3 regions of the Aquibium microcysteis genome follow, and region 1 is predicted to be linked to each of the others. Evidence: predicted binding sites of a transcription regulator. Region 1 holds the regulator's gene; each other region holds the start of a gene.

Region 1 (2,194 bases):
GGAGAGCTGGTTCTTCGGGAGCCGCCCGCTGGGATCGAAGACGTCGACCCGATGGGGATGGGCGCGGCCCCATTTCCAGAGGACCAGATCTGCATCGCGACCATCGGCTCCGATGGCGAAACTGGGAACGAGAATGCCAGACACGCCTTCGAACGAAAGACGGTCATAGATCGCCCATGAGGGTGGACGGCGACCACGTGTGGTCAATTCCATCCAGCCGCAAGCCATGTCGTCGATCGACACGGCGTTGGAACGCCGCTTCGTCGGTGCGAAGATCGACGATCCCGTCGCAATCAACGTCATAGGAACAAAGCACCAGAGGATCGATCCGGCGCGCGAGCCCATGGCTGACTTCTTTTATCGCGGTAACGATTTCGAGGGACAGATAGAGGGCAGGCACGCCTTGCGGATTGAACCGTCCACCCCGGATCGCGGCCCCATCGCCGGAAATCGGCTTGAACGACCAGCGAGGATCATGGGCGCGGAAGCAGACCCCGCGAAATCTCACGCAAAGCCGCCGAGCGCGACGTGATCGAGGTATTCGCGCACCGCGGTGGCGCGCCCTTCCTTGACGAGAGACTCAGCCGTTCGTCCACCGAATGCGGGAATCGGCTGTGCCCTGTACCAGGACATGGCCTGTTTGGGTCCGCCGGACCATTCTTCCACGCGTCCTAGGATTTCGAGCATCTCACGAAGCCGGGACTGCGTCTTTCGCGAGCGACTGCGGGCTGACTTGAAGATGGATTCCGACGCAATCCCAGCGGTTTCCGCCAACTGCGACTTGGACATCCCGAAACTGTCTGTAATCCGATCGACCAGGATAAGGCCGGTCCCATCAGAGACATGGGCTATCAGAGCCGCATCGTGCGGCAAGACTGAAATGACATTCATTGCCTGCTCTCCTGCCTGCGTACGAGACAGAAGATAGGGCAATACCGACTGGACCCCAAGCGAACCTCCCGCGTCACGCCTCGCGGATGGCGTAGCCGGAGCCGCGGATGGTGCGGATGACGTCGGGCATGCGGCCGTTGTTCACGGCCTTGCGCAGGCGGCCGACATGGACGTCGACGGTGCGCTCGTCGATGTAGATCGTCTCGCCCCAGACGTTGTCGAGCAGTTGCCCGCGCGAGAAGACGCGGCCGGGATGCTGCATCAGGAACTCGAGCAGGCGGAACTCGGTCGGGCCGAGCTTGATCTCGGCCTTGCGCCGGTAGACCCGGTGCGCCTCGCGGTCGAGCACGATGTCGCCGACCTTGAGCACGGAGGACAGCACCTCGGGCTTGGCCCGGCGCAGCAGCGCGCGGACGCGGGCGACGAACTCGGGCGTCGAGAAGGGCTTGACCAGATAGTCGTCCGCGCCGGTCGAGAGGCCGCGGACCCGGTCGCTCTCCTCGCCGCGCGCCGTCAGCATGATGATCGGCAGGCGCTCGGTTTCCGGCCGCACGCGCAGGCGCCGACACAGCTCGATGCCGGAGATGCCGGGCACCATCCAGTCGAGCACCAAAAGGTCGGGCACGCTCTCCTGCAGCCGGATCTCGGCCTCGTCGCCGCGCGTGATGATCTCGACCTGGTAGCCCTCGGCTTCGAGATTGTATTTCAGGAGGACGCAGAGCGGCTCCTCGTCCTCAACGACCATCACCTTGGCGGCGATCATCTATCGTTCGTCCTTCAGGCCGTGGCGTCGGAGACGGCCGTCTCGTCGACGCGCGGGCGGGCCATCGGCAGCTGCCGGCCCGTCATGACATAATAGGCGTTCTCGGCGATGTTGGTCACGTGGTCGCCGATGCGCTCGAGGTTCTTGGCGCAGAACAGGAGATGCGTGCAGGCGGTGATGTTGCGCGGATCCTCCATCATGTAGGTGAGGAGTTCGCGGAAGATCGCCGTGTACTGGATGTCGATCTTCTCGTCATCGGCGCGCAGTGCCGGCAGTGCCTCGGCGCGGCGCTCGGCATAGAGCGCGACCACGCCGCCGACCTGGTCGTGCACCAGCGCGGCCATCGCATCGATGGAGTGCGACAGCGGCTTGGGCGTCGCCGACTGGCCGACCGCGCCGACCCGTTTGGCGATGTTCTTGGCGAGATCGCCGACGCGCTCGAGGTCGGACGCCATGCGGATGGCCGAGACGACGGCGCGCAGATCCTGCGCCATCGGCTGGCGCCGGGCGATCAGCGTGATCGCCTGCTCGTCGATCTCG
Region 2 (2,194 bases), 180 kb from region 1:
CGCCGAGCGCGCCGCAAGCGACGTCAGCGCCGCGCGGTCGTCATAGGCGGCGAGGATCTGGCCGTTCGCCACCTGCGCGGCCGGGCAGTCCGGCTGCGGATCCAGGATGGCGGTGCGGAAGCCGAGACGGGCGGCCGCCATGGCGAGCATGCGGCCGAGCTGGCCGCCACCGATGATGCCGATCATGTCGCCGGGGACGAGAGGCCGGATCATGCGTCGTCCGACGGCCGCAGGGCGACCTTCCCGGTCTGGGCGGCGCGGTAGCGGTCGAGCCGTGCGGCCAGGGCTTCGTCGGACAGCGCCAGGACGGCCGCGGCGAGCAGCGCGGCGTTGACCGCGCCGGCCCGCCCGATCGCCAGCGTGCCGACCGGAATGCCGGCGGGCATCTGAACGATGGACAGGAGGGAATCCTGTCCGGACAGCGCCTTCGATTCGACGGGAACCCCAAAGACCGGAAGCGGCGTGAGCGACGCCGCCATGCCCGGCAGATGCGCGGCCCCGCCGGCGCCCGCAACGATGACCTTGTAGCCGGCCGCCTTCGCTCCCCTGGCGAAATCGAAGAGCCGTTCGGGCGTTCGGTGGGCCGAAACGATGAGGGAGTCGTGCGTGACCCCGAGTTCGGCGAGCGTGTCGGCCGCATGACGCATGGTGCCCCAGTCCGACTGGCTTCCCATGATGATGGCGACTTCGGGACGTGCGCTTTCCAAGGATCCGACCTTTCCCACCAAAGCCGCGCCTTAACGGAATACCAACCATGCCGCAAGAAAAACGGCGAGTTCGGCCCGGGGCTGCCGCATCAGGCGATGATGTCGGGGATCACGCGGTCCTCGAGATGCGTCAGCCTGTCCTTGATCACCAGCTTCTTCTTCTTCATCCGCTGGATCTGGAGCGGGTCGCAGCCGGTGGCGATCATCGCGTTGATCGCCGCGTCGAAATCGGCGTGTTCCTGCTTCAAGCGCGCAAATTCAAGACGAATTTCGGCCTGTTCCTGTTCCGACATGCATGCTTCCCCGGCGCAGGAGTCCGCGCCCAAATGGCAGGACCGGGCTCTGGCCCGGGCCGCAGCCCTATATCACATTTCGAACCGACAGAAAATGCTACCACGGCACATTCGACAGGGCGGCGCAGTGGTGGCACACTGTCATCGCGTTGTCATGAATCGCGACCTGCGGTGGGACGCGGTTCCTGACGTCCGAACGAGGAAAGGGAGCACCACGCATGTCTCTGACGTCGCACATCGAGGAACTGAAGCGCAAGCATAGCCAGCTCGACCGCGAAATCGCGGAAGCGATCGCACGTCCGTCCACCGACGACATCGAGGTCCGCCAGCTCAAGCGTCGCAAGCTCGCCCTCAAGGATGCGATCGAGAAGCTCGGATCGCATCGCACGACCCACTGACGAGCCAACGCCCGCGCTCCGCGTCCCTGCGCCGGAGCCGGGCGAGCCAAGACCGGCGGATCCTCCTGCCGCCGGTCCCTTCCCCGGGGAAGGTCATTCGGTCCAGAACTGATCGATCCAGATGTTGAGACGCGTGAACCCGTCCGGGCTGAGCGCGTAGATCCGTCGGGTTCCATCGCGGCTCGCGATCACGAGCCCGGCGTCGAGAAGAACTTTCAGATGCTGCGAGACCGCCGGCCGCGAGACCGGCAGTCCCGCGGCGAGCTGATTGACGGTCTTCGGCCCCCGGCGCAACTCCTCGAGGAGGTGGCGGCGGTTGGCGTCGGAAATCGCCATGAACGCGTCGATCGTGACCATGGACTCACGATAGCCGCTCCCCGGGCAAACTCAAACCCGTCCCACGGCCGCGGCGCGCGACGCAGGGCCGCGTCGCACGATCCGCTCGCCAGGCACCCTGTCAGGCTGCGTCCTTCCTGTTCTCGCCGCCGTCCAGGCCGCCGTCGCCGCGCGGATCGAGGCGCAGTACTTCGGGGGTGGTCGCGCGCTCGGGCGGGAGAGAACTGAAGGATTCGCGCTCCTCGACCGGCACGGGGGCACGACGCGTGATGCGCAGGAGCGTGTAGCCGGCGATCAGGAGGTGGGCGAGTGCAGTCGTCAGGAACAGGCTCTCCGGCCGCATCCGGTCCATCAGCGCCCCGCCGACGATGGGGCCGATCATCGTGCCGAAGCCGTAGAGCAACAGGAGACCGCCGGACACCTTCACGAAATCCTCCGGTCGGGCGTGATCGTTGGCATG
Region 3 (2,194 bases), 390 kb from region 1:
TCGAGGTTCTGGTCTTCGGCGACCTTGACCGGCTCGAGCGTCCACAGACCGCGCTCGTCCCGGTTCGGCTTCCACACGGGTGTCGGATCCGCACTCAAGAACGCCATGGCCGTGACGAAGCCGCTGCCATAGAGGCCGAGCGTCGCGACGACACCGCTCAGGATCACCAGCACGATCTTCATGTCCTGTCCCTCCTCGACATGCATTAAGCAATGCCCGCGTCGGCGAGGGGTTCCCGGACTGGCGTTCGAAAAGCGGCGCCGCGATGCCGCGGCCTCGGCAGCGTCTCGCCGGACCGCTGCCGCCGGCCTAGCTCTGGATTGTCGACAGCGCGTCGAACACGGCCTGCGGATCACGCCGCAGGCCGTGCACCGTATGGTGCTGCAGCGCGGCGGTGACGTCGGCCGGCTCGCCGACCAGACGCCCATGCGGGATGGGCCTGCCGAAGGTGATCGTGAAGCCGAACTTCTTCTTGTTGAGGAGTTCGTGGAAGACCGTCATGTCGCGAAGCTCGGTCGAGTGCTTGGCGAGAAAGTAGAACAGGCCGGAGTTGCGGGCTGTGATGCGGGCGGGCACGATCGGCACCTCGTATCGCCGCGCCAGGGCAACCGCCGAGGTCTGCCAGGGACGCTCCGTCAGGGTTCCCTCGTTCCAGTAGGCGATGCGGCCGGACGGGAAGAGCACCACGGCCTTGCCGTCGGAGAAGGCCCGGGCGGTCATCGCGAGCGTATCGCGGCTCTTGGCATGCGATTTCTCGCCCGCACGCCATTCCACGGGGATGATCAGGTCGCGGAACCCGGGTGCCACGCGCAGCGCGTCGCGATTGGCGAAGATCGCCATGTCGGCCCGGTGGTGCTTCAGCGCATCGAACACGGCGATGCCGTCGGCAATGCCGGTGGGGTGGTTCGGAGCCAGGATGAAGCTTCCCTGCGCGGGGAGATTTTCGATGCCCGAGAGCGCCATGTCCAGCGAGAGAAGGTCGCTCAGATATTGCATCGCCTCGACGCCGGGAAGTCCCGCGATGGCATCCGCCATCCGAACCGCCTCATGGTAATTGAAGATGCGGAACAGGAACGGCCGCATCAGCGGCCAGAGCGGGTGCCGGGAAAGCTTCAGCGAGCGCTCGTGGATGAGCTGGTCCACGATGTGCCGGTCGGCGGCGCGTGCATCGTCATGAAGGGCACGGCTGCCGAGCAACCTGGCGATCGATGACGGCGACGTTTGCAGAGTCATGTGACATCCCCTCCGGTCGCGTCCTGTCTTGACCATATCTGTGACGCAAGAATGACGACGGCCGATTCAACGCCTCGAAAGCGAAGCCGTTCCGCCGCTCAGTCCGCTCACAGCCGGGCGAGGTCCTGCATCACGGCGAGTTGAAGGAAGGCTGCAAGCTCGCGCGCGGCGCGATTCTCGGCATCGCGTTCCGCCCGCGATTCGGCGAAGAGCTGCACCGGCCGGTCGAACGTGGCGGTCGCGCTGCGCGTGCCGCTGGCCACGACCGCGGTCGTGACCGGATCGACGAGTCTGTAGGTTGCCGTGAGCCGGACTGCTCCGGCGGAGGGCTCGGTCTCGTTGCGCTTGCGCTGCACCGTCGCGGTCTCGGTCGTCCGCTGCAGGACCTCCAGTTCCATCACGTAGCGCGGCGATTCAGGCTGCCCTGCCCCGCCGTTGAAGCCGAAGATCAGGTGATTGCGCACCTCCTGGGCAGGGCGCTGCGCGATCTCCCGCCCTGCGGCCGTGCGGGACGCCGCCTCCTTGACGGCGATGGACGCGACGCGGGCCGAGGGTTCCCCCGGCGCGATGGAAGCGGTGGCGCTGCCGTACAGAGGCTGCACGGTGCAGCCCGAGACGGCCAGCATCAGCGCCCCTGCCAGGGCCGCCGCCGCCCTTCTGAACGCGCATGAACTCGACACGACCGTATCAGATGACGACATTGACGATCCTCTGCGGCACGACGATCACCTTTCGTGGGTCCTTCCCCTCCAGCGCCTTCCGGACGACGTCCAGGGCAAGCGCGGCGGCTTCGACGGCAGATTGGTCCGCGTCGCGTGCAATTGTCAAATCCGCACGCTTCTTTCCGTTGATCTGGACCGGCAGCACGATCTCGTTGTCGACCGTCAGCGCCGCATCATATTCCGGCCAGGCCTTCTCGGCCACCATCCCGGTCCCGCCGAGCGCGGACCAGCACTCCTCG

What was found. The regulator PhoB, encoded in region 1, activates phosphate uptake and scavenging genes when phosphate is short. The targets are predictions, from matches to a motif close to TGTCATNNANCTGTCAT.
Region 2: IAI54_RS18260 (YdcH family protein) is a predicted target of PhoB. The motif match lies at 1,140-1,156, and genes of this name have one in related genera.
Region 3: IAI54_RS19280 (1-acyl-sn-glycerol-3-phosphate acyltransferase) is a predicted target of PhoB. The motif match lies at 1,274-1,290, and genes of this name have one in related genera.

The regions. Positions count from the first base shown of each region.
Region 1 covers NZ_CP061080.1:3,737,326-3,739,519, forward strand. The annotation lists partial or broken gene IAI54_RS17380 (RES family NAD+ phosphorylase) at 1-508, opposite strand, end outside; gene IAI54_RS17385 (MbcA/ParS/Xre antitoxin family protein) at 505-891, opposite strand; gene phoB (phosphate regulon transcriptional regulator PhoB) at 965-1,654, opposite strand; gene phoU (phosphate signaling complex protein PhoU) at 1,669-2,194, opposite strand, start outside.
Region 2 covers NZ_CP061080.1:3,917,621-3,919,814, reverse strand. The annotation lists gene IAI54_RS18275 (5-(carboxyamino)imidazole ribonucleotide synthase) at 1-213, opposite strand, end outside; gene purE (5-(carboxyamino)imidazole ribonucleotide mutase) at 210-674, opposite strand; gene IAI54_RS18265 (YdcH family protein) at 797-1,000, opposite strand; gene IAI54_RS18260 (YdcH family protein) at 1,219-1,398, shown strand; gene IAI54_RS18255 (ArsR/SmtB family transcription factor) at 1,492-1,755, opposite strand; gene IAI54_RS18250 (MFS transporter) at 1,856-2,194, opposite strand, start outside.
Region 3 covers NZ_CP061080.1:4,123,311-4,125,504, forward strand. The annotation lists gene IAI54_RS28990 (BA14K family protein) at 1-182, opposite strand, end outside; gene IAI54_RS19280 (1-acyl-sn-glycerol-3-phosphate acyltransferase) at 310-1,233, opposite strand; gene lptE (LPS assembly lipoprotein LptE) at 1,341-1,934, opposite strand; gene leuS (leucine--tRNA ligase) at 1,921-2,194, opposite strand, start outside.